Regions from separate parts of the Paenibacillus sp. LjRoot56 genome, predicted to be linked through region 4. Evidence: riboswitches for the same ligand, from Rfam matches in the RefSeq annotation. Region 4 holds a riboswitch; each other region holds the start of a gene.
The links. Region 4 has a riboswitch for cyclic di-AMP ahead of ACSQ8O_RS27625 (CAP domain-containing protein). Riboswitches for the same ligand answer to the same signal wherever they lie in the genome.
Positions count from the first base shown of each region.

Region 1: it holds a riboswitch for cyclic di-AMP, as region 4 does, so the genes downstream of both, ACSQ8O_RS24225 (ABC transporter ATP-binding protein) here and ACSQ8O_RS27625 (CAP domain-containing protein) in region 4, are expected to answer to the same signal.
Region 2: it holds a riboswitch for cyclic di-AMP, as region 4 does, so the genes downstream of both, ACSQ8O_RS05225 (APC family permease) here and ACSQ8O_RS27625 (CAP domain-containing protein) in region 4, are expected to answer to the same signal.
Region 3: it holds a riboswitch for cyclic di-AMP, as region 4 does, so the genes downstream of both, ACSQ8O_RS25555 (C40 family peptidase) here and ACSQ8O_RS27625 (CAP domain-containing protein) in region 4, are expected to answer to the same signal.

Region 1 is NZ_CAXURV020000003.1:1,171,431-1,178,911, reverse strand. Features, by position in the region: gene ACSQ8O_RS24240 (response regulator) at 1-1,533, shown strand, start outside; gene ACSQ8O_RS24235 (beta-galactosidase) at 1,572-3,632, opposite strand; gene ACSQ8O_RS24230 (AraC family transcriptional regulator) at 3,775-4,605, shown strand; cyclic di-AMP (ydaO/yuaA leader) riboswitch at 4,971-5,136, shown strand; gene ACSQ8O_RS24225 (ABC transporter ATP-binding protein) at 5,252-6,136, shown strand; gene ACSQ8O_RS24220 (ABC transporter permease subunit) at 6,143-6,940, shown strand; gene ACSQ8O_RS24215 (ABC transporter permease subunit) at 6,966-7,481, shown strand, end outside.
Region 2 is NZ_CAXURV020000001.1:1,144,633-1,152,113, forward strand. Features, by position in the region: gene ACSQ8O_RS05205 (hypothetical protein) at 1-414, shown strand, start outside; gene ACSQ8O_RS05210 (MBL fold metallo-hydrolase) at 441-1,298, shown strand; gene ACSQ8O_RS05215 (MFS transporter) at 1,354-2,796, opposite strand; gene ACSQ8O_RS05220 (hypothetical protein) at 3,097-3,765, shown strand; cyclic di-AMP (ydaO/yuaA leader) riboswitch at 4,411-4,561, shown strand; gene ACSQ8O_RS05225 (APC family permease) at 4,662-6,497, shown strand; gene ACSQ8O_RS05230 (YqkE family protein) at 6,543-6,803, shown strand; gene ACSQ8O_RS05235 (polysaccharide deacetylase family protein) at 6,833-7,481, shown strand, end outside.
Region 3 is NZ_CAXURV020000003.1:1,474,029-1,481,509, forward strand. Features, by position in the region: gene yyaC (spore protease YyaC) at 1-8, opposite strand, end outside; gene ACSQ8O_RS25550 (hypothetical protein) at 192-851, opposite strand; gene ACSQ8O_RS25555 (C40 family peptidase) at 1,036-1,932, opposite strand; cyclic di-AMP (ydaO/yuaA leader) riboswitch at 1,936-2,098, opposite strand; gene ACSQ8O_RS25560 (GNAT family N-acetyltransferase) at 2,196-2,708, opposite strand; gene ACSQ8O_RS25565 (acetylxylan esterase) at 2,773-3,717, opposite strand; tRNA gene ACSQ8O_RS25570 (tRNA-Gly) at 4,245-4,315, opposite strand; tRNA gene ACSQ8O_RS25575 (tRNA-Pro) at 4,334-4,410, opposite strand; tRNA gene ACSQ8O_RS25580 (tRNA-Arg) at 4,431-4,507, opposite strand; tRNA gene ACSQ8O_RS25585 (tRNA-Gly) at 4,514-4,588, opposite strand; gene ACSQ8O_RS25590 (AIM24 family protein) at 4,691-5,389, opposite strand; gene ACSQ8O_RS25595 (hypothetical protein) at 5,415-5,870, opposite strand; gene ACSQ8O_RS25600 (GyrI-like domain-containing protein) at 5,928-6,554, opposite strand; gene ACSQ8O_RS25605 (ferritin) at 6,689-7,198, opposite strand; gene ACSQ8O_RS25610 (DUF1450 domain-containing protein) at 7,312-7,481, opposite strand, start outside.
Region 4 is NZ_CAXURV020000004.1:418,276-425,756, forward strand. Features, by position in the region: gene ACSQ8O_RS27615 (group-specific protein) at 210-656, opposite strand; gene ACSQ8O_RS27620 (SRPBCC family protein) at 698-1,165, opposite strand; gene ACSQ8O_RS27625 (CAP domain-containing protein) at 1,703-2,371, opposite strand; cyclic di-AMP (ydaO/yuaA leader) riboswitch at 2,377-2,511, opposite strand; gene ACSQ8O_RS27630 (hypothetical protein) at 2,753-4,132, shown strand; gene ACSQ8O_RS27635 (hypothetical protein) at 4,249-4,704, opposite strand; gene ACSQ8O_RS27640 (hypothetical protein) at 4,691-5,488, opposite strand; gene ACSQ8O_RS27645 (hypothetical protein) at 5,485-6,009, opposite strand; gene ACSQ8O_RS27650 (DUF84 family protein) at 6,664-7,194, shown strand; gene ACSQ8O_RS27655 (glycerophosphodiester phosphodiesterase family protein) at 7,263-7,481, opposite strand, start outside.

The DNA of each region.
Region 1 (7,481 bases), on a different contig from region 4:
CTAGACTGGCATTCCCTTGGCATTGAATTTGTAGGGGAGGCGGCCAATGGCAACGAAGCGCTGGATTTGATTGAAGCGGTAAGGCCGAATATCGTCTTTACTGATATTAATATGCCGTACATGGATGGATTGGAGCTTGCGAAGCTGATCAGAGAAAGAGATCCGTTCATTAAGGTTGTGATTCTCACAGCGTATCCGGAATTTGAATATGCGAAGCAAAGTGTGAAGATCGGTGTCCATGATTTCTTGTTAAAGCCTCTACAACCTGATGTATTGAGAAAGCTGGCTATTGATTTAAAAGATGTGATCGAGAAAGAAGCAGCCCATTGGCAGGAATATCGCAAAATACAGTCCGAGCTTCTAGAGAATACCCAAGAGCTTAGAGAAAAATTTCTAATGGATCTACTCGTAGGCACTACCTCAAATGGAGAGCAACTCCATCGGAGGTTTGACTACTTTTTTGGTGAATCGTTTCGAGCTTGCTGCTCCGTTGCTGTACTCGATTTTCAGAGCGAGCCGAACGTTGAAGAAGAGCGAAGACTGAACCTCAGCATAGGCTGCAAAAGGGCTGTCCAATTTCTCGTGCAAGAGCGCGAGGGGATTCATGTTCTGCAAGACAATGGCGGACGCATCGTGATGATTAGCTGGGAGCAAGCAGTTGAGTTGGAGGCCCTCGGCGAACAGTCCATTCGCATCATTAAGGATAAGCTGAATTGCCAAGCAACTGTAGGGGTTGGGGGCGTTTGCGACAACCTGCTTCGTGTGAAACATAGCTACAAGGAGGCTCTTGAAGCGCTGCGCTATGGCAAACTATTTGGCGGAGACCAGGTCATCTCATTTGGAGAAGATATTCGCCTGGTTAATTATTCCACAGATCTGAAGCTATCGGATACGGAAGAAATCATTTTTTTTATTAAAACGGGACTAAAAGAGAAGGCTGTTAAATCCATTGATAAGCTTTTTCGTTCCTTAGCCTCTACGGAGGGAGCGCCGAATGAACACATGTACTCGCTCGGTGTCCATTTTATTTCGATGCTGAATCTGGCCATGTCGGAGTTAGGTTTTACGCAATTGCGGTCAAGCTTGTTGAATGGCGCCGTCTATAATCGCATGTTCGGTTGCCGCACGACGGGTGACTTGAGTCAATTGTTGTCCAAATTGGCAGAAGACGCGGCGGATTATGTGCAGGGTACGCGAATGAAGAAAACAAACCAGATTGTTCACGATGTTTTGTCCTATTTGACTGATGAATTTCGAAACTCCGAAGTTTCGTTGGGCTCTGTATCCCAGAAGTTTCACCTCAATTCCAGTTATTTAAGTCGTATTTTCAAGCAGGAAGTAGGTCAGGGTTTCACGGATTATTTGCTTAAGCTGCGGATTGATGAAGCCGTAAAGCTCATGAACGAAGCGGACTTGAAAGCGTATCAGATCGCGGAAAAGGTGGGGATCAAGGATCCTTATTATTTCAGCCACCGCTTCAAAAAAGTAACGGGCGTTTCGATTCAAGAATATAAACGAACCTCACAGATATAGAAAAGGAACCAGTGCTTAGCGCATCGGTTCCTTTCTCATTATAGTTCCAAAACCTTCACACCATAAGGAGCTATCTCCAGCTCCCCCATACCAACCCGTTCACCTTCCAACAAGTCTTCCAGCTCCTTCAGTAGATTAGCTTTGACTGGTTTGTCGGTGTAGTTCAGGATAAAGGCGAACCGGCGATCCCGTTTCACGCGGATGGCAACCTCCACCTCAGACGGCAGCTCCGCCCAACCTGCGGTAGCAGGCTGCAGCCCCAGGCGGCGGATCAACCCATCCGCTACCTCGCGGCTGAACGCGGCCCCGAAATAATAGGCTTCACCGCTGCCATATGGGTTGCGGGTAAGCGCCGGTTTGCCTGTATAGTAGTCGCCGTCAAACAAGGCTAGTGTCTGTACGTTCTCGTTCTCTGGCAGGAGAATATCGTTGTACAGACGGGCAGGCGTGCTGGTTTCGCCTCCACCATCGATCCAGCGCATGTTAGGTGTCGCTGCTTCGTTCACGATGAGCGTAAAGTCTTCGACCGTGACACCGCACAGTTCCGCGACGAGACCTGGGAATGGCGTCATTCGACAATGTCCGCGTTGATCTTTATAACCGGAGCGGGCTCCAAAAACCAGCTTGCCGCCTGCGGCTACATATTGCTTAAGAAGTTCCGCCGTTTCCTCCGACATAATGGCTGGATGCGGATAGATGAGCACCTTGTAACGAGCTAGGTCATCTAGGTTAGTCTTATTCTGCACATACAAATAGTCGTAAGGGATATGGCTGAACTGCAGGGCTTTCCCCCAACTGTATTCACTCTCTTTTGTTAGCGGACCATGATATTGGTCAAGTTCCCCATCCCACTCATTGTCATAATCGTGCAGAATAGCCACTTCCGCTGTGAAACGAGATCCCGCAATTACCTCTCCGATTTTCCCCAATTCTCGGCTAATTGTTGCTGCTTCAGCGACCCTTCGGTTGGGACGGTTATGGTAATCGTTGATCCCATGCCAATAAATTTCGGTGCCAAATGTTGCCGTTCGCCATCTGAAAAACAGGACCATATCCGCCCCGTGAGCAACTGATTGATAGGTCCATAATCGCATTTGGCCTGGTTTGGGTGCTGATTGTCCCATTGTGTTCACCCAACCGCCAGGGCCTGACTGCTGCTCCATAATGCAGAAAGTGGGTGAGATCGAACGTACCTTGGTGAGTTGGTTGGAATTGCTGCGATCCATGAGCGGATTCTCGCGATCGGCATCGTTCCAAATGGTTGAGAAGTTCGGATACGAGTCGAAAGAAAAGAAGTCCAACAGTTCATCCGTCATGGCATGGCTATCCAAATGGCCAAACATGCCGTTGGTGGTGACCCACTGTGTTGGGGCAACCTGTCGTAAGATGTCTGCCTGTAAACGGGCGAAGGATATGGTGTTATCCGAGATAAATCGCTTTTCATCCAGCGCTTGATGAGGGTTAACGGATTTGGAAGGCGCCGGGCGAGGCAAATGAACTTGCTCCCAGTCCGAGTAGCTCTGATTCCAGAAGACGGTTCCCCAAGCCTCATTTAATACGTCTAAGGTACCATATTTCTCCTGTACCCACTTCCGAAACGCTGCATGATCTGCTTCGGCATAGAAGACGTTGACTTCGCAGTTAAGCTCGTTGTCGATCTGCCAGCCTACTACGCCTGGGTGGTTAGCATAATGAATTGCCATAGCCTCGGTAATCTTCGCACAATAGTCGCGGTAAATTGGGCTGCTGTAATTGTAGTGACGTCTCAGTCCGTGCTGATACTGTACACCCTCAAATGTGGCATTCAGGATTTCCGGGTATTTATAGGTCATCCAAGCAGGCGGTGTGGCTGTGGGAGTGCCAAGAATGACCTTCAGTCCATGCTCGTGAGCAAGATCAATTGCGCGGTCGAACAGATCAAAGGCGAATACCCCTTCCTCTGGTTCGAAGAAATTCCATGCAAACTCACCCATCCGTACGATGGTAAAGCCGATTTCTCGCATTCTCCTATAATCGTCATCCCACATAGCCTCTGGCCACTGCTCAGGGTAATAGCATACGCCTAGATCAAATTTCTCTCCTGGAATGGTCTTTTGCATGAGTAATAACATCCCCATTTCTATGGATATAGTATTTTTTTGTTATTTTAATCTCTTTATGTATTCATTATATTTCTTTATAATATTATGTATATAACATCATTTTGCGACATATATCAGATTTTTGCGTTTTGGAGGGCACATGCGAATTCATTATGTATTACCGGAGCCAATGTATAAACACTACACGGCGTATCCGGATATGATAGGTCAATATGCAGAATTCCCCGAGCATCAGGAGTGGCGGTTTAAGGGTCAGCTGCAACAAGCCAATTTGCATATTGTGTTAGGTGGTAAAGGTTATGTCAAAGCGAATGGGAAGGAATTTGCCCTGGAAGCAGGGCAAGGCTTCTATTACGGGGCGGGCCTTGAGCAGGAGTATCGAACAGATGTGAACGATCCATGGCAAGTATTTTGGGTACACCTTGCAGGTGAGGGGCTCGACAGGTTGTTGAATGATCAAGGAACTTCGGCTGTTTGGCTGTTTACGTATAGGGATGTACCTAAGCTCGAACAATTGACCGGGGACTTATTGGAGCTAGCATCCCCATATGATCGGAACGAGGTACAATTGGCCGTAAAGCTCTATGAACTGCTTGCTGAGCTTGCCTTACGCGCAGAGACGCATGGAACAGTAACCATACTGGATAAGCGTGCACGGATGAGAGAGGTAGCCGAATATATTCGTACGCACTGCACGAAACCGCTAACTCTCCTGCAGATGGCCGAGCAGGCAGGCTTCAGTACCTACTATTTTAGTCGAATGTTTCACGAAGTGATGGGACGCACACCAGTCGTGTGGTTGTTCGAAAGTCGTCTTGTTGTAGCTAAACAACTGCTCATGTCTACCGAATGGACGATTAAGCAAGTGGCAGAGCATGTCGGATTTTCCCAGAGCAGTTACTTTATTGCGCGCTTCAGAGAGCATACCGGAATGACGCCACAGGAGTATCGGCGGCTGTACAGCACGTAAAAAAACCTTCAAGCAATTGAAGGTTTTTTTACATGTTCTTTGCGAGCCATTGCGACTACAGCGTGACTCTTTTGAAATTCGGAAAAGGCAGTCATAGATGCCATATATTGGAGTTAGTATATCAGATTGATTTCATCGTTTCCAATGGATCGAATGAATGTAATCATCTTGGGCAGCCGACGCCACAGAGCTTTATCTCCTAAAGAGCATTAATAAGTAGCAAAGTATGGGATAATCAACGTCACCACTACATGTATGCGCTTTCATCAACTACCAAAGTCAAATAAGCAAAAATTAAAGGCGAATCTACGTTTTACATTCGATAAAGAACGGCGTAAGATTCATTACGACAAGTTGATTTTTTTAAAAAGAAACCACTTAATTCCCAGTAGGGAAACGGGGGAACCAATCGAAGCCGTCCAAGCAATACTTGGCTTCATGGGGTGAATCCTGATGCTCACAAGCATTAGGTAGGACGCTCTCAAGTCCGAATCCGACAGCTAACCTCGTAGGTGTATTGAGAGAGAACCGCACACTCGCCTTCTTATGTGAAGAAGTCCGAGCGTAGAGATTCTCTATGCTTAGGGCTTCTTTTTGCTTGTCTTTCATCTAAAAAATTACATATATGCCATAAGGAGGATGTACGATGCATGCCATTGAAATCAACAATCTGACCAAAACCTATGGGAACGCAAGAGGGATTACCGATGTTAGTTTTACGATCGAAGAAGGGGAAATCTTTGGGTTCATTGGACCCAATGGGGCAGGGAAATCAACGACGATTCGAACGCTGCTGTCTCTGATTTTTCCAACAAGCGGCAGTGCCAAAATTTTCGGGAAAGACTGCATCCAGTTTGCGCCAGAAATTAAGAAAGAGATCGGCTATTTACCGTCCGAAGTTTTTTATTATGACAACATGAAGGTAATCGACCTACTCAAGTATTCGGCCAGCTTTTACAAGAAGGATTGCACCAAGAGAATCAAAGAGCTTGCTGAAATCATGGATCTAGACGTTACGAAGAAAATTGATGATCTATCTCTGGGGAACAAAAAGAAAGTGGGCATCGTTCAAGGGCTGCTGCATGATCCTAAGCTCATTATTCTGGATGAACCGACAAGTGGACTGGACCCGCTCATGCAGCAGAGGTTTTTCGAATTGCTCGAACAACAGAATCAAAGAGGAGCTACGATTCTTTTTTCCTCTCATATATTGAGTGAAGTTCAAAGATTATGTGATCGAGTCGCGATTATTAAGGAAGGCAGGATTGTAACGGTTGAGAAAATCAGCACATTAAAAGAAAACAACTTCAAGCGATTTAAAGTGGATACGGCCCAAGCGCTTGATCCTAACTTTTTCAAAATGACCGGGGTCAATAACATTGATGTCCAAGGCCAGACGACGAGCTTCTTATTTAAAGGCAACATTAATCAAGTCATGAGAAAGATTGCTGAAATTGAAATTGATAATCTGTGGATTGAAGAGCCAGATTTAGAGGAGATCTTTATGCATTACTATGAAAAGGAGGCTTAAAGCGGAATGAATATCTACCTTCATGAATTGAGAGCTTATCGGAAATCCACAATTACGTGGACGTGCTCCTTAATTGCAGTCATCGTCTTATTCCTATCCCTTTTTCCTTCGGTTTCTAAGGATTTTGCTGAGTTTTCTTCCATATTAGAAGGGTATCCAGAAGGGGTCAGGAAAGCGCTTGGTATTCAAATCGAAACGTTTGGTACCCTACTCGGGTTCTATATGTACATCTTTATGTACATTACGCTTTGCGGAGCCATTCAAGCCATGGTTCTGGGAACGTCAATACTCTCGAAAGAAATGCGCGAGAAAACAGCAGACTTTCTACTTACAAAGCCCGTAACACGTACGAAAATAGTAACTTCCAAGCTATTAGCGGCTGTTACTTCCTTAGTTATTACCTGCGTGATCTATATCGCTGCAGCTTATCTAATGGCGCTTCAAGTAAAAACGGTCAACTTTGATGTGAGCACATTTCTATTAATTTCTTTCACTTTGCTGTTTATCCAGCTGATGTTTCTTGCTATAGGATTCATCATTTCGGTCGTGTTTTCTAAAATGAAAGCCGTGTTATCCGTCAGTCTGGGTACGGTGTTTGCCTTTTTCGTTATCGGAATGATCGTTGCCGTAGATGGGGAGGGGGCCAAACGGTATTTCTCGCCATTCAAGTACTTTAATGGGACATACATGCTTGAGCATGCTAGCTATGAAGCCTCTTATGTCATTGCAGCCATCGCGATTATCGTTGTTTCGATTGCAGCCAGCTACTTCATCTACACGAAAAAGGATGTTCATGCCGTATAAATGCGGGTGAGAGGGGGAATAGCCAATGAATATTTTTTGGCGAGAAATGAAGACGTTTCGGAAATCAATGATTTTTTGGAGTCTAGGGCTCATCTTTCTAATCGGAAGCGGCATGAACAAGTATCAAGCAACAGCAGCGAACGGACAGATAAATGATCTTATGGCGGAAATGCCGAAGTCACTCCAAGTGATTATGGGTGGCGGCGCATTAGATTTATCGAAGGCAAGCGGTTATTTTGGCATCTTGGTCCTATATTTCTTGTTAATGGCAACGATCCATGCGGCGATGCTAGGCGCCAATATCATCGCGAAGGAAGAGCGGGATAAGACGGCAGAGTTTTTATTCGTGAAGCCTTTATCCAGAAACCAAATCATCACTTGGAAGCTGCTAAGCGCTTTCGTGAACATTGTTATTTTTAACCTTGTGTCATGGATTTCAAGCATGTTGATTGTTGGAGCATATAGCAAAGGCGAGGCGGTCAACGGTGATATCTCCATCGTCATGCTGGGTATGTTTATATTGCAGCTGCTCTTTCTAGTC
Region 2 (7,481 bases), on a different contig from region 4:
TTTTATAAGTTAAAGGACGAATTCGCGAAAAATCCGAACGGACTTACGGTGGATGAGGCGCTCTCCGAATATACGATTTTCCAAGGTGGCGGTATTCCACAGCGCGTGACGCAAAAGGTTGATCAAAGTGCTGCTGTTCTTCCAGAAATGATTGCGAATAAAGATGTCATTCGTCCAAACTTAGTGCCTGACGCGAAATTGATGATTCCTACTTTTACCGAAAAAGAGAATATCGAATTAAGCTCGTATGCAACGGATATCGAAGCTTATGCAGATGAGAATATTGTTAAATTTATTACTGGCGCTAAACCGCTCAGCGAATGGGATAAATATGTAAGCACGTTAAATAAAATGCAGCTCGATAAATATCTGGCGATCTATCAAGCAGCGTATGACCGCTGGAATCAGAAGTAATCAGCGTATAGAAGGAGGGACTAACAATGAGGTTTTACGGTACAAGCGCAGCCGAAGGAATACCGAATCCATTCTGCTTCTGTTCCGTTTGTAGCCATGCGCGCAAGGTAGGAGGGGCAGAGATACGCCGACGTTCGATGTTCCGAATCAATGAGCAAATGTGTATTGATTTAGGCGCGGATTCTTTTCAACAAGCAATCGAATATGGCGACTTTACCAAGCTTCGGCATGTCTTAGTGAGCCATACTCATGAAGACCATTTCAACTATATGATGATGAATGTTAGAAATATGTCGATAGAACGATTGAAGGAGCCGCTGCATTTCTACTTTACAGATCAAGCCTACGAAATCGTGGAATTCTATCGTCAAAGCCGACCGATCATGAAAGGCATGACCTCCGATTTGGAAGCGCGCGGCGTAGTGGCTTTCCATAAGCTTGAGTTTAACCAATCCGTTACCATTTGTGGTATGAAAGTAACGCCACTTCGCGGGAATCACATCGGCAATATGGGGGAAAGCTGTGCGAACTATCTGATTCAGAACGAGGAAGGTCAGAAGCTTTACTACGGCGTAGATACAGGCTGGTACTTGCCAGAGACATTCAAGGAGCTGGAGAATGCTTCACTGGATGTGTTGATAAGTGAATGCACCTTCGGGTTGACCAACGGCCGGGGCCTCCATCCAAACGGCCATTTGGACGCCTTTAGCTGTATGGAATTATTTCGCAAACTGGTAGCGCAAGGGACTTTGCATGCCAACTCTCGCATTTATCTTACGCATATTAACCACTTTACCTCTACACATGCAGATCTAGTAGGCTGGATTCAGGAACAGCAATACCCATGCCCGATTACGGTCGCATGGGATGGCATGATCATTTAAACGGAAAGAGCGACCTCCATCATACGGAGGTCGCTCTTTTTTGTGGAACAAACATTTATTCAACTGCGGTCTTAGGAATTCCCGTTTTTCCTACCGTTTCTGTTACCGAATGCTCAGTAAGCCTCTTTTTTGCATAATTCCTGTATAAGATCGAGCTTCCTATCGTTAAAAGCGCAACCACCGCCATCCCCCAGATGAGGTTGTCAAAAGCACGTTCGAGCGGCAGTGATTTCTGCCAAACGAGTGCGCTCCCCGAGAGCGCGACGGCGAATGCGCCGCTGAAAAATTGCAGCAATTGGAACAAGCCCATGCCTGAGCCGATGCGATCTGTGGTTAATTGCCGGGAGAGCTCATTGGATACAGCGCTGGAAAGTGTCGTAAAGCTGATGCTGACCAGGATGTAGAGTGCAGCAATCCAGTAATAGGAATAGCTTGCAGTCAGGGCCAACAGAACGGTAGAGAGTAGCATTAACCATGGCACGTAACGAAGTAGTGCTGTGTTCCCATAGCGGTCAATGATACGTCCAACACGATTCGACACCAGCATCGCCAGTAGCGCACCTGGGAAGAGTAACAGACCCGAAGTGAGTGGAGCTAAGCCGAAAACTCGTGCAAGCATCTGAGGCGCAAGGAACAAGAAGCCAAAGCTGATCATATAGGATGACACGCCGATTGCGCTGAGCGCCATATAGGGTCTGTCGCCGAACAGAGCAGGCAGCACGAACGGTTGTGAGGCTCGGCGAATGCGCAGAGCGAATAAGGCAATCGCAACGACGCCTGCTAGAAGTGCGATCAGACTCTTAGACGTAAGGAAGAGCAGCAACCCTGTCGTCCCGATTCCGAGCAGCAGGGCACCGATGAAATCGAATGATCCGCTTTCTGGTTTTTCTTTTGGAAGCAGGATAAGGAAAATAGGAATAAGCAGCAGCGTTACCCCTGTAATGACGAATAGGAAATGCCATCCCAAGTACTGAACGATGGATCCGCCAGCGACGGGACCTAGTCCCAAGCCAAGTGAAGCCGCGGAAAGGATGAGCGACATGGCTCTGCCTCTACGAGACAACGGAATGTAGCGAGTTACGAAAACGATACCCAGTGAGGGAATCGCGCCTGCGCCAGATGCTTGAATCAGCCTTGTAAGCAGCAATAATCCGAAACTGTCCGTGAACAATCCTAGAATGGAGGCTCCACCTAGTGAAAGCAGCGCAATGACGTAGAGCCTGCGAATAGGCACGAAGTCGGATAAGCGGCTGTAGGTGATCGAGGCGATGGCGAAAATGATCGAATACCCCGTAACAATCCACGACGCCGTTGAGGGGCTGAGTTCAAATTGTACGGAAATCTTGGGCAGAGCCAGATTGAACATCATCGTGTTCATGATGACAAGTACAATCGTAAAGCAGAGCAACCAGGAGACAGGCGTTTCTCGTAAGCGGCCAGGCATCTCAGGTTGAGCGTGTGTTGTTCCTTGAGCTGAAGAGGTTGCGTTGTCTGACATGGTACACCTTCCGATCTGAACTATAATATATTTTGTGACAGTTTATCATGGCGGGTAGGGTGTGTCAATGAATTGAACGTGGATTAACTTCTAAGGGAAATGCCGATATGTCATGGATCACGGTGGCTGAGCCTTAGGTTTTCTCAAATCATATTTGTTGGGAGGAAATGTAAGTTTGTTTGCGAAGTGTTCGAGAGTTTGGTATTGTGAAGATACTAATCATATAAAGCGTGAAGCACACGCCGCTAGCTCCTGTTTGTAGGAGTTGGCGGCGTTTTATTTTTTTAGGAGGCGGTAGACGTGTTCGAGAAGGAGTATGAGATCTATTGGAATGAGCAAATTCGACAAGCACAAGGTCAGAGACTGGACATGCTACGCAGGGATTTGACGGGAACGAAGAAACTTTTGGAGGAGGTAGTTTTGCCTGTAATGGGGACGTTTGAAGGTTTGGAACTTGAATTCGAAATGATAAGTTTGTCAGGGGTGAAGATTTATGGGGACGTATGTCATCCCAAACTGCGAATCGTATTCGAGGAAGACAGCTTCGTTACGCACGCTGAGAAAATTACAAGAGACCGCTTCTCATTCGAAAGGGCACGAGCGCGAAGTGTTGCGATGCTTGGGTACACATACTTTCCGTATAGCCGAGATGAGCTTGAGAAAAAGTCGAGTTTCTGCCAAAGAAACCTGTATGAATGGATTGGCCGATTCGGCAATGCGCAGGGGGCTGGAATGCTCGAGCTACCGGTGTATGAGCGGGAGGTTTTGAGGTTTGCTTTAATATGTAATAAGCCGTTTCAATTGAAGGAAGTAAGCCAGTGGTTACAGCTTAAAAGAGAGGCATGCGGAAAAATTTTACGCAAGTTAGAAGGGAAAGGATTCGTTCTACCCATTGGTGGTGGGTTAACCAGAAGCCATAAGTTCATGTTTACTGAAAAGGCGGTGGCCCTTTTGCATGGTAGAAACTGAGGAGTGAAGTTAGTCGGTGAAACCGACTAACTCACGTGGTGCAGCAGTGGCAATTAGAGAGAAGTTAGTCGGTGGAACCGACTAACTTGTGTGCAACAGTGGCAATTGAAGAGAAGTTAGTCGGTGAAACCGACTAACTCTGGCGCAGCAGTGGCAATTAGAGAGAAGTTAGTCGTTGAAACCGACTAACTCTGGCGCAGCAGTGGCAATTAGAGTGAAGTTAGTCGGTGAAACCGACTAACTCTGGCGCAGCAGTGGCAATTAGAGTGAAGATAGTCGGTGAAACCGACTATCTCACGTGCAGCAGCGGTAATAGGAGAGAAGTTAGTCGGTGAAACCGACTAACTTTGGTGCGAGCCAGTGGTAAAAGGAACTCCTTTCAACCACGCTACCATGGCAGTGCCCTAAAGTGAAAATTCTCATCATCCAACGGAATATTCGCATGAACTAGCAACTTTGTGGATTGCAACCTTGCTATTTAGTCAAAATACCACGATTACCTACGAGAATGGAAGATAATCAACGAATCAGGTAATTGTAAGCGAATTATTGGGTGAAACGTGAGGTCGGATAGAGCTTTTTACGTTTTTTCCCTCCTTTACTATGTTGGTAGAAGAGAGTAGTATTCAACACGTACATGAACAGTTGAATATTTCGCTTAATTTTCTTTTAAGAAAAGCGGGGGAACCACGAGTAACATGGGGTGAATAATGGTACGGATACGAGTACCTTTTAGGGCAGATTTCTCGCGGCCCGAACCCGGCAGCTAACCTCGTAAGCGAACGTGAGAAAGGAGAACATGTGTTTAAAACACAAGGTCTATCCTTGTGTTTTTTTGCGTCCATTTTTCAAATGAGATGAGTGAAATTAGCTTTAATTGGAGGAACAACTGCGAAATGACAAGTGATTCATTGAAAAAAATTGTGTTCGGTAAGCCGCTAAAGTCGAGTGAGATTGAGTCGGAGAAAATGCCAGTCTGGAAAGCCCTCCCTATCTTGTCGTCAGATGCCTTATCATCCGTATCCTATGGGACGGAGCAAATTCTGTTAGAGCTCGCGACAGTAGGGGTTGCTGCGTTTGCCTTCTCGTTGCCGATTGCGGTTTCGATTATCGCTTTGATTCTACTGCTCGTGTTGAGCTATAGACAGGTAATCGAAGCGTACCCGATGGGCGGCGGCGCTTATATGGTGACGAAAGAAAATTTAGGCATGGTGTGGGGACGTCTTACTGGTGTCTCTCTGCTAATCGACTATACCTTAACCGTAGCCGTTTCGATATCGGCTGGTGTTCAGGCAATTACGTCTGCTTTTCCATCGGCTGTACCGTACATTGTTCCGCTGACCATTTTACTAGTTTGGATTATGGTCTGGTTGAATTTGCGAGGTACCTCCGAATCAGGAACGGTATTCGCGATTCCAACGTACTTTTTCATTCTTTGTATCCTATTGTTAGTGGGTAAAGGTATTTTTGATTTACTGACAGGATCTATGAATACGCATGCGATCGAATTCGCACCAAGCGCAGCAACGAACTCATTAACCTTATTCGTACTTCTCAAAGCATTCTCGTCCGGTTGTTCAGCTGTAACGGGGATCGAGGCGATCTCTGATGCCGTACCGCATTTCAGAACGCCATCTGTCAAAAATGCCAAACGAACACTTCTCTCGTTAGGTGGCCTGTTGGCCATCGTCTTCGGTGGTGTAACGTTGATTGCCTTAGGTTATGGCGTGGCACCGGATCATAACGGTCATACATCGGTTCTTTCGATGGTGACGGAACAAGCTTTTGGCCGAGGAGTTATGTATTACGCGACGCAAATCGCGACAATGCTAATCTTGGTGTTAGCTGCAAATACAAGCTTTAATGGCTTCCCGATCTTGGCGTCCATCATGGCCCAAGACAAAAACTTCCCGCGCATGTTTTCCTTCCGTGGGGATCGACTTTCGTATCACTATGGCATTATTACGCTAGGCGTTTTAGCCAGCCTGCTATTGATTGGCTTTAAAGGTAAAACCGATGCACTTATTCCGCTTTATGCGATTGGCGTATTTTTATCTTTTACACTTGCTCAAACGGGGTTGGTTCGTAAATGGCTCAAAGAGCGCGTATCTGGCTGGATCGGGAAGGTGATCATTAACGGCCTGGGCGGTATCGTCTCCCTTGCAGTTCTTATCATTTTCTCAGTTACCAAGTTTAGCGAGGGTGCTTGGATTGTTATTATCATTACACCGATACTCCTCTGGCTCATTACGAAAATCAGTCACCATTACGACGACGTAGCCAAACAGCTGCGGATTGACATCACACAAGACCGTGTGTGCACCAAAGAGCCGGTCATTATCGTGCCTGTAGCAGGAATTCACAAAGCTGTAGAGCAAACCCTGAACTATGCCAAATCGCTCTCGCCTAACGTCATCGCGTTCTATGTATCCTTCTCGGATGAGGACGAAGAATCGATGCAGGAGAAGTGGCAGATCTGGGATCCAGGTGTTCGACTCGTTGTGTTCAAATCACGATACAGAACGATTCTGAAGCCGCTGGCTGAATTTATTGATCGCATCGACACGCACGTGTCAGAGAAGCAATCGATCATGGTTATTCTCCCGCAATTCATGCCGAAGAAATGGTGGCACCGTCTGCTCCATAATCAATCTGCGGCGCGGATTCGTTCGAAGCTTCAAGCCGATAAGGATATCGTTGTTGCAACAGTGCCGTATCATTTACACCAATAGAGGTGTACAATAATAGGTAGAACTTGTAGACGAGGTGACCTTATTATGGTGAAAAAGAAAGCAAAAATTACGCCAGCTGCGGCTAGCGTGCAAGATAAACCTGCAACGCTGAAGGATCTGCTGCGTCCGGAAATACTGGAAGGGCTCAAAGCCCAGGCTGACGCGATGAAAGCGGAAGAGCAAGCGAAGAAGGACGCAGAGAGAGCTAGGGTAGAAGCGGCTCGCAAGGCGGAAGAGAAGCGTCTTGAGAACGATTTTGCCTATCAGCTGGAGAAAAGTAAATTAGATTGGCGGAAACATAAATGAGGGGGCGCACGATGTGCCTCCTTTTCTATATGAGTGCGATGATAGCGCTTGCAGGATGTGGGGTGGAGCCGAGTGCTGAGGGTGTGGAAAAGGCGGTTGCATCTGCAGGAATGACACCCCCGCTAACGACCGCTGAACCATCGATTGCCTCACCAATGAGCACAACGATAACGACACCTGTGAGCATCCCAACAGCGTCACCTGAACCGACGACATCGTCCCATTCATCCCCCGGTAGTCTAACAAATGAGCCAGCAAAAGAACCTGAGGCAGTCCCAGCCTTCGCGTCGGTGGAACAATCATTGATCGCCCGTTATGCCTCTGTGAGTCCAACGAAGTGGGGAGAACGTGTCCCCGGTGTGAAAACACGCTTACATACGAAGGACAAAGTAATTGCCCTCACCTTTGATGCCTGCGGCGGGAAGGAAGGCAGTGGCTATGATGAGAAGTTGATCCAGTATTTGATTCAGGAGCAGATTCCAGCTACGTTATTCATCAATGCAAGATGGATAGCTGCGAATCCGTCTACCTTTCAAGATCTGGCATCGAACCCTTTGTTTGAGATCGAAAATCATGGCACCGAACACCGCCCCTTATCTGTAACAGGCAAGCCAGCCTACGGTATTGCGGGTACGAAGAACGTCAAAGAAGTTATTCATGAAATGAATGATAATGCGG
Region 3 (7,481 bases), on a different contig from region 4:
TTCTCCATCTTTGCCTCCCTTTCAGGCATGTACACCTAACCTTTCACCTCATGCATGATAGTTCCATTCTTTCATATGGAGGTGGGCTGTGTCCACTTGCATACTTCCGTATTCACATACACCAAATAAGCGTTACTCGACGACCGAGCAAAGCCTATTCATGCCGCTTATAGATCTGACTATTAACCATCTTAATGTACGCGATTCATTCGAACAATGCGATAATAGAGCTGACCGCTGACCTCTTGCTCCACTTCCAGATAGCCTTCAGAGTGAACATAATCCCCTAACATAAACGTGGAAGCATCCGCCGAATCGGCATGTGTTAGAAAGAGCAGTGCTACTTTATCATCCCCAACCACAAATCCTACCTGTTCCTTCACCTGAAATTTCTCAAGAATTTTGCCATGATGTGATCTCACGATATGATGGAACCGCCAAGTGCCTTCTTCTTGTATGATAAAATAAAGCACACGATTGCGATGCGCATTGCTAAACTCCCGCGTCACACCGATCATACACACCTTCTCACCAACACGTAAATATTCATCAACGACATAAGATTTCAGTCGTAACCGATTCACATTCTTGCTCTGAATATAAGTTTCCATCTCATCTATGGAGCGCTGATCCCTTGGATCTTGTTTTGTTGCGTAAAATACTTCTTTAATAAACGTATCTGTTTGGTATTCCCTAGCCCCTTTGAAATGGTTATACGTATGAAAAAATTGCTTAATTACGACCCGAATGTCTTCCGGTATGGCAGGACCTGTTTCCACGTTATACATGCGATCTGTTCGACCCGACAATTTAATTTTATGAAACCAGCTTTTCCAGACACTGACTTGCATGTCGTACGCGTCACCTACTTTCTTCCAACCATTGTTCCATTATAGGCTATAATTCTCAAAAATTCGATAAAAATCGCACAAATTCGCGCAAAAAAAAGAGCATCTGCCGCTTTACCTTCCATACAGAAAGACATAGCGAACATACGCTCTTACACCGGTACTTATACTTGATTTCGTAACTATCTTATAACACCCGTTTGGCACCTACATATCTTGAGCCCCAATAGGAGCTAGCGAGACTATCAACCGTTACACCAACGGACGTTGTCGAGGAAATGAATTGATTATTTCCGATGTAAATGCCTACATGATTGACGATACCAGAAGCAAAGAAGACGAGGTCCCCCGCTTTCAAATCCGTCACTCTTGACCCCGCTTGATCGTACATTTGCACGGAAGTGCGTGGCAGCTCGATCCCTTTGGCCTCGTATACATAACGAACGAATCCTGAGCAATCGAAGCCCTTAGGTGTAGTTCCTCCCCATCGGTAAGGTGTCCCTTTAAATGTCGTTGCTGCTTGAATAATTTGAGCTGCAATGGATGACTGAACGACCTTGGCCACTGGGGCTGCTAGAACTGCAGGTGGCGGTGCAATCCAGGCTGGCTTATGAGTCTTGCCGTCCTCTTCCACGATGGCGATTTTATTCGCATCGTTCCACGCAATCGCAGATCCAAACGTCTCTGTAACGAAGCGTAGAGGGACATAAGTACTCCCCTTAACCAAAGTTGGGCTGCTCTCTAACTCAACTAACTTACTGTTTACGATCGCTTGCTCATCGTCCGTTGTGAGTTGAATTGCCTGTTCCTTGTTCTTAAGCGTGACGACGACTTCATCGCCTTGCTTTGCCCATCCCACTTGATAACCTAATTTCTCCGACAACACACGCAGTGGCACCTGAAGTGTACCTTCCGTATCAATAAACGGCTGAACTTCCGGGAACTGCACCAATTCATCATTGACTTGAACCTTCACTGAAGAAGTGTCTGGGGCAGCAGCATGCGTGGATGGAGCGGCGAACAGAGAAATGGCTGCGCCTACAAGAGCGCATGAACAAATAAAGCTTTTGGTAAAAAGTTTCAAAACGTTGTGCCTCCTTGAAGCCTCCGAGGTTAGTTGACGGGTTCGGGAAGAGGTTTTCCCTAGTACGCCCCATTAGCCTATGGCTAACTGAGCATTCATTCACCCCAAGTAAAGAAGTCCCCCGTACCAGAGCTTTCGATGCTCTGAGATTCGGCATTTTTTGTCTATGTTAGACTAGCATAGTTCGTTTTGCCTTGACAACTTTTGCGAGATGGTAAGTGTTTCCTTTTCTATGTAAAAGCACACAAAAACAGCCACTCTTCTCAGAGCAGCTGCTTATACACTTCGGTAAACAGGATATGCTTACAGGGATTAAACTCTTTTTCCGTCATCGGACTAGGATAACTCATGATGTTGAGAGGCAATGTGAGTTGCCCTTCTCTGAGGGGAGGCTGCGCATAAGGGAATAGGTTCAAATGGAAACCGCAGCGCTTATAGAATTCAATTCTCCGCGTAGCATCTGAGGCAGTCGGAGGCTCGACTTCAAGTACGATAGGCGTGCTTGCACTGCTCATATACGTCGTCAGCATTCGCTTGCCAATCCCACCGCCTCTTGTGGCAGCACCCACTGCGATATGTTCCACGAATCGAAACGTGCTAAAGCTCCAACTGGCCAGGAAGCCAAGCAGTTGCCCTTGTGCATCTCTCTCGACATCGATGCTGTAATTAGGATGAGATAACAGCGCCCGCTGACCTTCATATGTCCTTATTTCGGTTACAGGAAAAGCCGCTTCCATCAGCTCGAATACCTCTTCAAATGAATCCACTTTTTCCATCTGTCAGCACCTCCCTTCAAGTTAGCTATAGGTTATCCAACCGGGAAGCTTCTTACTTCAGTCCCTACCATTTTGAGAAAAAGGCATGTGCCGCAGCATGGGAGCCAGGAGGTGTCGCATGTCCCATGAAGGGGTACACTTCAATAGATTTGTGTGAAGATTCGATTCGGTTATACGCAGCAAAAATGGCTTCTGGTAAGCAACACGTATCCTTCAATCCTACCGTAACGTGAACAGGCTGCTGAATACGATCACCTAGGTTCATAATATCAAAATAAGAAACCGTTCGCAGTACGTCAGGCAGATATTCTGGGAACCGGGTAACCAAATCCGCTGCCTCACTAAGCGAACTAACCGAATTCAACAGGCCTAAATCCATGTGGCAAAGATTCGGTACATGGGCAATGGTTGCCCGAATGCGCTTCTCTAACGCAGTTACGAGTAGGGCGAGCCCTCCGCCTTGGCTTCCACCGTATACGAATACACGCTGACTGTCGATCTCTGGCTGCTCTAACGCGCATTGCACAGCACGCAAAGAATCGATCGCAACTGCTCGATAATAGCTTGTCTCCGCATTGAGAATCCCCTGTGTAATCCAGCCCCTCGTCATGCCAGTCTCCTGTGGCAGCAGATTACCGCTATCGCCACCTTGCCCGCGTACATCAACTGCAAGTACCGCATACCCCATAAGCAACCAAGCTGCATGATCCTCAGGTCTTCCTTTGGAGCCCGTATAGCCTGGGAATGTAACAATACAAGGTACCTTAGACTTGCTCTCCGCATTAGGCAGTAACAACCAAGCATGAATTGGTGTTTCCGCAGCGCCCTGCAAGACGATCTTATTCACTTCCGCTTGTACAAAAGGTGATGCCACCGTCTCTCTTGTATAAGAAGCTGCTTGCGTAGCTTCCGCGTATGTGCGCTCCCAGAATGCAGCCAGATCAGCAGGCGCCGTTAACTCCGAATGATACTGATGTAACCCATGAATACGATTTTCAATAGCGTTCATTTCGGTAAGTCCCCTTTGCATGTTTTTCCCATTTTAACCTAGATACACGTGTATGACTATTGAAAAATATGAATATGAGACGGAACGTCGATGCTCCATATCGATGAGTCTGCCGATTCGTGTTTAGATGTATAAATTACAGCTAATTTGCTCGAATCTGACGTATTTTCGTGATTAGGTGGAGAAAGTACATTTAATTTGTATGAAGTTTAAAGAATCGAACAAATCTAAGGAATTTAACTACAGGAAATACAGTTAATCTTTCGAATTCGAGAAATCCGCTTCAAATAGATGGAGAAAATCCAGTTAAATTGCAGGAAGTGGGAAGTAGGTTATTACTCATCGGTCATTAACAAAAAAAGAAAAAGAGCCTGTTTCATAAATTGACTTTTGAGACAGGCTCTTTCTTGTGTAAGCGGGCGGCGGGAAGATGGTATATTGGGACGGTCGAACCCTAAGGGGTTCAATTCCCTAATTATGAAGAAAGAGACCACCCGAAGGTGGTCTCTTTCTTTCTTTCTTTCTTAAGCGGGCGGCGGGAATCGAACCCGCGCGATCAGCTTGGAAGGCTGAAGTTCTACCATTAAACTACGCCCGCATATAAAAAATTCTAAAATGGTCGGGACGACACGATTTGAACATGCGACCCCCTGCTCCCAAAGCAGGTGCTCTACCAAGCTGAGCTACGTCCCGTAGTGAATATAAAGTGTAAATGGCGCGCCCTGAGAGATTCGAACTCCCGACCTTTTGATTCGTAGTCAAATACTCTATCCAGCTGAGCTAAGGGCGCAAATATTGGAGCGGAAGACGGGGATCGAACCCGCGACCCTCGCCTTGGCAAGGCGATGCTCTACCGCTGAGCCACTTCCGCACGGTGTAATTTCTCTTTCGCTCAGCAAGTGTTTCTCTGAGGCGACAAGGAATAATATATCAGGTATTCAAAACAAATGCAACTTTTTTTTAAATTTTTTTATTATTTTATGAAAACGCCGCCAAATGGCAGAACTTCCCGAGCTATGCGGCGCAGCAAGCTATCCGATTTCATGTGCTCGTCCAACTTAGGATCCGGCTTACAAGGCTGCATGAGTACATGACCATGCCCCGTAATCTCCCAATGATAATTCATGTGCTGGCTTGCTATTGTATTGCCATACACACATAGCCGTAGATTCGCCTGCCGCGGATACGCCACCAGACAGCTAACATCTATAAACAAAGGCTGCTTCGGATCTAAAGCCATCTGATGCAAAGGACCCGCTGTTAATAAACCTAGCGTTCCGGGGCCATGAAATTGCATTTTGACAAGATCCTGCGTGATCAATGTATTCTTGACGCTCTGGAGGTGCGTTGTAAAGGTCACGCCTTCCGTATAGAAGAGAACATGACGAAACTCAAACAAGAGGTCATCTTCCGCTTCTAAAGGTACTACAGCCAAACTATACGCTTCAGGCAGTCCCATAAGTAATTGGCCTGGCCCTCTCACCCGTGATTGGATCAAGCGCTTTTTCCTATACATACCAGGAAGCTTCATCAAAGCATCCTCGCGCAGCTCTGGCATCCCTTGAAACGCTACAATTTGGTTGGGATGAAGGACATAAACGGCTTCGCCATAGTCAAGCTGAAGCGTAGCCATCCTAGCTTGCAAACTCGCATTTTCAAAGATGACCTCCATGACACAACCTCCTCACACTAGCCTGCTAACGCAGCCCGCGTTTCTGTCTACGCCAAACGAAGAAGCGAAACACACGTCCAAGCAAGAAATAGCCTACAACCAACGCGGCAGCCGTAATCACCATGTAGGTTATTTTGCGATTTCGTTTATCCTTATCCAGCGCTACTTGTTCCATCGCCTTCAACCGTTCTTGTAACTGCTCGTTGTCCTTCTTAAGTGCCTCATTCTGACTGAGGAGACGATCCTCGATTTCTTGCGACTGCCTGACGGCTTCCGACAACTTGTCCTTTTGCTCTTCTAATTGCTGCTTCGTAGCCTCATAATCCTTCTGGATTTGTTCTACATTGCTTGGCAATTGATAGATATCTTTTACCCGATCCAACCAAGAAGCGTGGGCAGCGGGCGTTGGATACATGAACCCGACGATGATGATAAAGACACCAATAGCCCGTCCAATCCTAGATATACTACGTATTCGCACCCGCTATCCCTCCCCATGGTTGGCTGCTCGACATTATGTTCTATTTTACAGCAAAATTCACCCCATCACCACTTCTACCGCTTCAACAGGATAGCGCAAAATCGTTTTCATTTTGGCAGACTCTATCTTCCTCGGATCTGATAAGTAAATCTCATGATGAAGACCACAGTACCTTAGCTGATTGTCCTCTAAGAATTGCTCCATTCGAGCAAGTGTCTCTGGTTCTGTTGCATACGGACCTACATGCAGCATTTGGACACAGGTTCCCTCATTCAAGGATTCATAGCCAACATCAGATATCACCTTCAGCTCCTTTTTCTTAGCCATTGCAGTTGTACGCGCTTCTTCCACAATCTCAGCTGACACATATGTCGGCATGCGAATCAATAACTTCCAATGCCATTCTTCCCTCGGTACCTCCAAGGCAGTTCGGGGATCTCCATCAACCCACCATTGCCCTTCCAGCTTCGCTACTGTGAAATCTTTCTCCAGCTTCTTGTAATGTCCTTTAACGCCGTACGCGACCGTATACAGCGCTTCTGTGGCGTTAGCAAAGGTGGCACCATCGGGATCTCCTTTGCCTACAATGGTTACATAAGAAATAGGTTCAAAAACAACGAGTTCTGGCTTCGTTGGAGCTGTGTAATAAGCTTTATAGGCCTTGGCTAGATCTAATTTATCCATGATGCACTTCCTTTCTTTTTCTATTACTATATAAAATAAACCCTGACAACCTTATGTCAACAAACAGAAAAAACTTACCTCTTTCGCATAATTGCGAAACAAGTAAGTTTTTGTCTCATGAATAGGGTATGTAATTATTCCGCAGCTGGCGGCGTGAAGGAACGTTGTGCAAATTCCGCATCCAACATATAGAACGCATTGCTATCTTTATCGATACGTTTCAACTTGTTGATAATGCTATCGAACATGGCTTCTTCTTCAACCTGCTCGTCAATGAACCATTTCAAGAACTGCATCGTCGCATGCTCTCTATCATTCAATGCCAAATCGGATAGGTGATAAATCCGTTTCGTTACTTCTTGCTCATGCAGGTAAGCATGTTCAAAAGCATCCAAAATCGATTCGTACTGATTCACAGGCGTGTTCATACCAGCAAAGCTGACTTTTTTCCCACGGTCATTAATAAATTTAAAAATCTTCATGGCATGGAACTTCTCTTCTTCTGCTTGTACTTTAAAAAAGTTCGAAAATCCATCCAAGCTTTCCGCAGCGCAATAACCAGCAATAGCTAAGTAGACGTGCGCGGAATAAAACTCATAATTCATCTGCTCATTGAGCGCTTCTGTTAGTGTATCGTTTAGCATCTGTGCACACACCTTTCTGTATGGTTATCTCTTGCGTGTTCCCCATACATACAAGATTAACAGAATTGTGCATACAAATACAAACGGAAGTAACAATTTCAGCAGATTTAAGTTCAAGCCGTCACACTTTTGGCCTTAGACGCCGATATGATTTCTTTGATCTGAGCATATAAATGGTCTGGTGACTCCGCGCAAAGCAGCTTCTTCTTCCCTATCATGGCGATACATTCTTTCTTACAATGCCGGCAATTGCCTAAACAGTCCTTCTTCTTCTGCTTCAAGT
Region 4 (7,481 bases):
TCAATCAATTTAAATCTAGCATTCTAATCGTAACGGAACCAGGAGACGCTATTTGCAGCAAAACGAGCTATAATGGCATCCAAAGGGAACGTCAGTACGCTATTTACTCGAATACCACCATAAAACCACGAAAACGAAGAAATAGCGCACTCACGTTCCGTTAGCTGCCAAAACTAGCATTTTACTTAGAAATAGTGTACCTACGTTCCCTAACTACTCAAATTAGGTATCCCCATGTTTGTTCGATCGCAACTTTTATTTATCGTTGAAACTAAATCGTCAAGTGTTCCGATGATTTTATGTACCTCTGGCAGTTGATAAAACGTACTCGTTTTGTCAATATCGTTCATCTCATCGTTAGCAGAATACATACAAATAGTCTTCCCAGCTCCTAATGCAAGTCCTAACTCGACATGGCTTCCCTTCCCAGCAGGCAGCATGATAATGAATATCTCAGCATGCAACACAGCTTCTTTCTCTCTCGCACCGATCTCCGCGAGCTCTTGAAGTGAATCGATACCTGTATGCGTCGTCCAATCGTATGTTTGGATATATCCGATAGCCATCAACTGCTGAGCGACATTTCGAACATTATCGATGTTATTGAAACTGGATGCAATGTAGAATCTCATTTGGCTTTCCTCCGTTTTTCGCACCTTTTGTTTCCCCTTTTGTTGCTTCTTCCTCCTACCTCCTTCTATTGCTCCTTTACATATTTCTCAGCTAACATCTTCAACTGCTCATTCCGATAGTTCAAAAATCGCATCATGTATCTTCTCAATACAACCCGCTCAACGATCCATCCGACCCACCCCAGCGGAGCCTCAAAACTTAACGTATCTTTCATCAAGGTTCTATCACCTAAATCAATGAATTCGTGTTCGTGCCTCATACTTTTGAAAGTACCCTGCAACATTTCATCAACAAAACGATAAGGTCGCACATAATTCGATATGAGTGACGTATGCTTTTGCCTAATTAAAAAATGTCTTGCCTCAAAAGTAACCGTATCCCCTTCACGAATCATGCCAGTTGTTGTTCCAGCTATCGCTCGTTCCTTGGTGTGTGGCCACACAGTCTGCGTATGGATATCAATATTCGTTGCCATATCAAAGCAAACATCAATGGATGCTTCAATTTCAATTTCAGTTAGTATTTTAATCATGATGGGCACCTCTTGGGAACTTAATTTCAAGTTTTTTAAATGATTCTAATTGGGTTCGGATCTGCGACGATACTATATAATTTATATAAATAATAAGCGTGTAAAATAAACAATAACCAGAAAAACACTCGTTTCTTGCGATATGCCCAAACATTTAAAAAACAGAATGCGATAGTAAGTATTGTTCCGACAATGAAATAGAAAATAACGAATGATTGGGTTGACTCTATGCCCATCTGACTAACTAATTTACCTACATATAAAGCCGTATCCGCAGTGAGGAAAATCCAATAAAGTAAAAACAAACAGATATAAAAGAAAACAGTAACTATCCAAAATGTCATTTTTTTTATTCTAGTCACTACGACACTACTCCTTTGTCTTTACCAAGTCACTGAGTTCCTCGTTTTCTCTAATCTTACTTAACACTCCAATCGTTTAATTGATTTCCAATTCGACACACACGACCTATCTCCTTCGACATCATGCAAAAAAAACAGCCTCCCAAGGGAGACTGCCACGATTCACATTTACCTTTTAATTACTTATAAATTCCTGAACCCACTCACCATTATAATAAGAAACACCTATTTGTGTGAAGTTCGGACTTAGAATGTTTTGACGGTGACCGGTACTGTTCATCCATGCTGTCATGACGGCTGCAGGGGATTGCTGACCCTTAGCGATATTTTCACCCGCGTAGGAATAATGAATGCCGTAGGAGCTCATCATATCAAAAGGTGACCCGTAAGTCGGCGATGTATGATCGAAATATCCGTTATTGTACATATCTTTCGCTTTATCCAGCGCCATCGCGGTAAGTGCGCTATTGCTGGTCAAAGGCTTCAATCCAGCCTTCGTTCTCTCCTGGTTTACTAAGGTAACCACTTGACTAGCAAAAGTGGATTGCGTTGGTGTCGGTGTAACTGTAGGTGCTGGCGTAACCTGTGGTTTCGTCACAACAGTTGTACCTGTGCTTCCAGGAATGTTGAGCTTCATGCCCGACCAAATCACGTTCGGATTGGCTACCTGTGGATTGGCATTAATCAGCGATGTAAGGCTGACGCCATATTTCTTAGAGATTAGCCACATGGTATCGTTGCCTACTACCGTGTGTGTTCCTGTTGCAGCAAATGCTGCGTTCGCCCCCATCAAGACAGTCAAACCTAATGCTCCTGTAACAATAAGCTTCTTGTAACGTTTCACTATAAACCTCTCCTTTTTGTGGCCTGCGAGGTTAGCTGTCGGATTCGGATCAAAGAGTAATCACCCGGCCGCGCATACCGCGACTTCACCCCAAAGATTGGTTCCCCCGTGCTTCAAAAAAGCTTCGGCCTTCTAAGTTTTGGATCCAGCTTGGATCTCAACGATTGTAACATGGGAAATCAATGAGATCATGACTCAAAATTTACCATCAGCAACACGATCTGGATATTCCCTCCTCCATTCATACAACTTTTCCCAGCATCCTGCGTCTAATTAGTAGCAATACTAACTTAGAAAAGGGTGATAGGTTTGAAGAAAATTGCCATAAAATGCTCGATTGTCATACTCGGATTGATGTGCGGGTTGTTACCGTTACTTCCAATGCAAGCTTCAGCAAGCGTATCTGTGAAGGCATCTCTACCCTATTTTCCAATTCAAATCAATGGTCAAGACATGGACATTGCCCATAGCCAATACCCGTTTCTGGTATATAAAGACATTACTTACCTACCCATGACGTGGAACAATTTCCAAACACTCGGCATTGAGTACAACTGGAGTGAATCCGATGGATTGCAGATTTGGTCAAATCGGAACTTTCCACCGTCAATTCGTCAAACCCCACTTGAACAGGATCTAACAACCAAAAGTCATGCAAACAGTTATTTAGTCCAAGTTTCCGATGTACCCATCACGATAAATCAAGTAGAAATCAATAATAAAACAGAGCCGTACCCTTTTCTAACGTATCAGGATGTGACTTATATGCCTTTGACTTGGCGATTTGTCCATGATCTTCTTCAGATAGACATCCAATGGAGTGATGATGAAGGGCTATCGCTTGTTGGCGGGCAAAATGCCATCTATTCCATTATAGGTGACGATGATCGTTCGCTATATTTCTACTCCCTGCTTTCCGCGGACCGTACAAAATCCATGCTTAAGATGGATAAAAGCAATTATCAAATCGAATGGAAAAACAATGAAGAACAAGATCAATTCGTCAAAAGCCTTTCTACATCTCCACATCCATTTGCTGGTAAACCGGTAGAGTTAGTGCGTAAAGATCGCGATTTGTACTATGGTAATGTAAAAGTACACACACTCACAGACTCCGATGTATGGGAATCGGCAGCCTGGGGAGCACCTGTCCATACGTACACCGCTTTTCCTGCTGGCGATCAACGAGTAATCTTATCCATTAATTTGACCTTGCCGATTGCCGCCATTGGTCCCAATTATGGTACGACGTATACATTTCTTATTCAAAATGGGAACGTGATACGACTCGAAGACTTCAATCAAAAGCTTGACCGCGTCATCCCGAACCCAGACGGTACTGTGTGGATTGCTTCTGCTAAATTACCTAGTCGAAATGGCTTTATTTCGGGTAGTGCCCGCGTTGGCTTGCTAGACCAAGAAGGAACTCTTCACATGGTAAATGAACGGCTTCATGAATTGGATGTCCATGCATTAGGTATTACAAACCTTTCATTATCCAATCCTGCCTCTACCAATGGAAGCCTCTATATCGTACTTAATGGCATTTCGAATAAGGATTATGCTGTGCAAGACACGGCTGGGCTGTACACACTGAATACGAAATTAGAAACAAAACGTTTATCCGACTATGTTTTTGGAGATTATTATTTGGATAAAAATAGAAACATTTTCATTAAACATCGTAACAACACAATTGAGAATCTAACTACTGGTGAGATGCGAACATGGTTTGATTATGACTTAGCTAAAATGAAATAAACTACACGTGTTAGTAAAAAGAAAGAGGCTAGTGGATATCCATCCATTAGCCTCTTTCAGATTTGTGCAATTCAGCAAAAATAAGCTTGAATACTCAAGCTTGTATATGTTCTATTTTAAAATTTGCCTACGGATAGCGCTTGATATTCCCACAACACATGCTGTACCTCTTTTAATCGTTCCTCATGGCATTGAATAATGACTACCAGCTCAGGTAATCGCTCTTTTTTCCGTATAACATGTTTAAGTAGCTTAGTTTGTATGATGCGTGTGAGCCAATACCCAATATTAAATCCGCAAATGGCGCAAATAACTCCCCAAATAATAGGCCCCAAATACAGAATGAAGCCGAAACTAATCCCTATGACAGAGAATGCCGTAGATGTTGCCATGCCAACCTCAAAGGCCAGCGTTTTCTTATTCGGATTTGAATTGTAATTATGATCGGGTATGTCCATATAGTTATCCATCATGACGGTCATGATTTCATTACGAGGTAGACCCATCTGTTCAAGTACAGCTAGTGCTTCCTCCACTTCAATCGAGTGCTCAAAAGTACTAATGATCAGCATGCGGGTCATCCTCCTTCTCAAACAAACGTAATGGAAAATGTGGATACTTTTCTGCTAAGTATTGCTTCTGCTCCAGAAGAAAAAGTCGATTATGATCTTGCGCTGTCATAAATGCGTCATACATAGCGCCCCCGAAGACTGACGGCATAAATAATAGCCAATGTGGATCTAGCAGTGCGGTCGATTTGGATAACTTACCCAGTATGAGATAAAGGGTGGCTTCATGTGATCGTGACATGGTCAGATAAATAAACCACCAGAATACCCCATAGAATCCTAATATAAGTCGGTTATTGTATAGCTGGCCGAGTCCAGGGAAAACAAAAGAACAGACCAAAGCTGCTCCAGGTCTCTTGAAGCTTATATTCGTAATCGTCCAAGGTTTAATTAAATTGGAAGTAATTCTTGCTCCTTCAAGCTTTGCCAGATGGTATTGCTTATTCGCATCGATCGCTTTGATATAACTATCCCATATCGCGAACAAGTAAACGATGGCATAGGCGAATGCCCATCTTGGCTCAATAACTTGTGCAGCCAATTCGAATTTCCCACTGAAGGAGTAATAGATCGCCTCATTGATTCTAGCAAGTGAATTGATAGCCACTTCCCATGCTGATAAAAGAAATCCGCGTATAAATTGATGGAGCAGGAAATGACCGAATCCTGGAAAGGATGCCGACCACCACGCTATTAACTTTGGATCCTGCCAGCGCAGGCTGCTTAAACCGTCCATACTTAATAACGCTTGCTGTCTTCGTGGGTGATGGCCTTGTAAAGAACTCAAGTTCGATTGATTCTCCTTGTCGATTGATATTTTTGATCAATCCAATGCTTTTTCAGCTGTATAAATACAAGAACACACAGTGTCTGTACGATGAGATAGACGCAAAAAGAGTAACTTAATTTCCAGTGTCGATACTGAAAAACATCAAAATAAACATTTAAAGATTCATAGGCTGTTCCTATTAATGAACAACATAAAATATAGACAGGAATCATCAACCCACGAATACGAAACCGCGTGTAATAATAAGCAAAAAAATAACCAAATACAGGATATAAACACCATGTTAGGGTATCTGCAAGATCGAAATTCGGATAAATATTCGTGTTATAGAGGTCAAACGGTGGTACGGCAATGATCGTATCCAAACTTTTGGCCGTATTCAGACTGAAAAGCATCATGATAATACTAACGGATTTAGGCATGTTACTTGGCAAAACCCACATGAAACCATAACTTAACACGAGACACACGAGTGTAAATAACGTATTGCGTTGCAATAATACATCAAGATGACTCAAATGGAATTCCTTCCTTTCGCATAACCAAACGATACAATAGTAGCGCAACTCCTGTACAAATAAGGAGCAAGATGCTTTCCAAACATGACCAAGATACTCTCCACTGTTCAGAGTACCGAACAATTCCTAAGTTTTGCATGCAAAATTTTAATACCATATGAAAGATTGAGAACATACAGATGGACAAAGTCTTGTACAATAATCCACGTATTTTTATAAACTGCTCCATGGCCCATATCACAATAATCGGCGTAATCACTTGTTGATATACGATTCTTAAGATGATATCCGGCAACCGAGGCGAAGGAATCAATAACTGATAATTCAAGGTGATAATCATAAAGTAGACACCGTGCAGTAAAAGTACAATTAACCAGCAAAAGATTGTTTCGAACAGTTGCAACTTTCGCTTTATAACGAAAAAAGTGATGATGGTCAGGATATAAAAAGTAATGAGTAGAATATTTCCCATGCTTGCAGCACCATTGTCCCCTTCATCAATACGCGTTTTTTACAAATATACCCAACTTCGCACACATTTAGTACTGAGCAGAAAAAGCACAACTTGCCACTAATCTTATTAGAAATAAAAACATGATATACTAGAACTTATTGTTTTCGTTGATCCGTATTAAGAGTTAGGAGTGATGACATATGTTTGACAATAAGGTTAGACTCGCTTTAGGTACGAACAATCAAGCAAAACGAGCTGCTGTAGTGGCGGCTACGGGGATAGAACCGATTTGTAACGCTGTCCCTTCTGGTGTTTCTGACCAGCCAATGACGGAAGATGAAACCATTATTGGTGCGATCACAAGGGCCAAAAATGTGCTTGCTGCAGTACCTGAAGCCGACTTTGGACTTGGACTCGAAGGTGGCCTTATGTATGACAGCATCCATACGATGCAGTGGTATCTCTTCTCCGTGTGTGCAGCTTGGGACGGGAATCGACTCTATGTCGGCAAAGGGCTTTATTTCCCCATCCCCCATGAAATTGGCGAGAAACTATTACAAGGTGGCACTGAGTTGCGTCACATCATAGATGAACTGAGCAGCACGATTGGGAGTAATCACAAAGAAGGTGCTTATGGTTTATTTACAAATGGTCGAATTACACGAAGTGATGTTTTTCGTGATGCGGTCATAGCAGCGCTAACACCTTTTCAATCCACGTTTTATAAGTAAAAATAGACGAAAAGTGAAAAAGGGCTGCCCGCAAGTAGATGATTCTACTAGCAGGTGCCCTCTTTGTCTCACTTATAAATCGGTGCAATGCGGTCAATCCGGTTCGTCCATATTCCACCGGAGTAGGAAGCTGGAAGCCGCTCCAAATCCACTGGTGTGTCAAACCCGGTTGAAAACTCCGTGCCGTTCCCACCAACCACGATCACTCGGGTATCCACTTTATCCATTCGGTTTAAAAACTTGTTCGGCCATCCCCACAAGAGCGGAGCCAATTTTTCCGGTATATG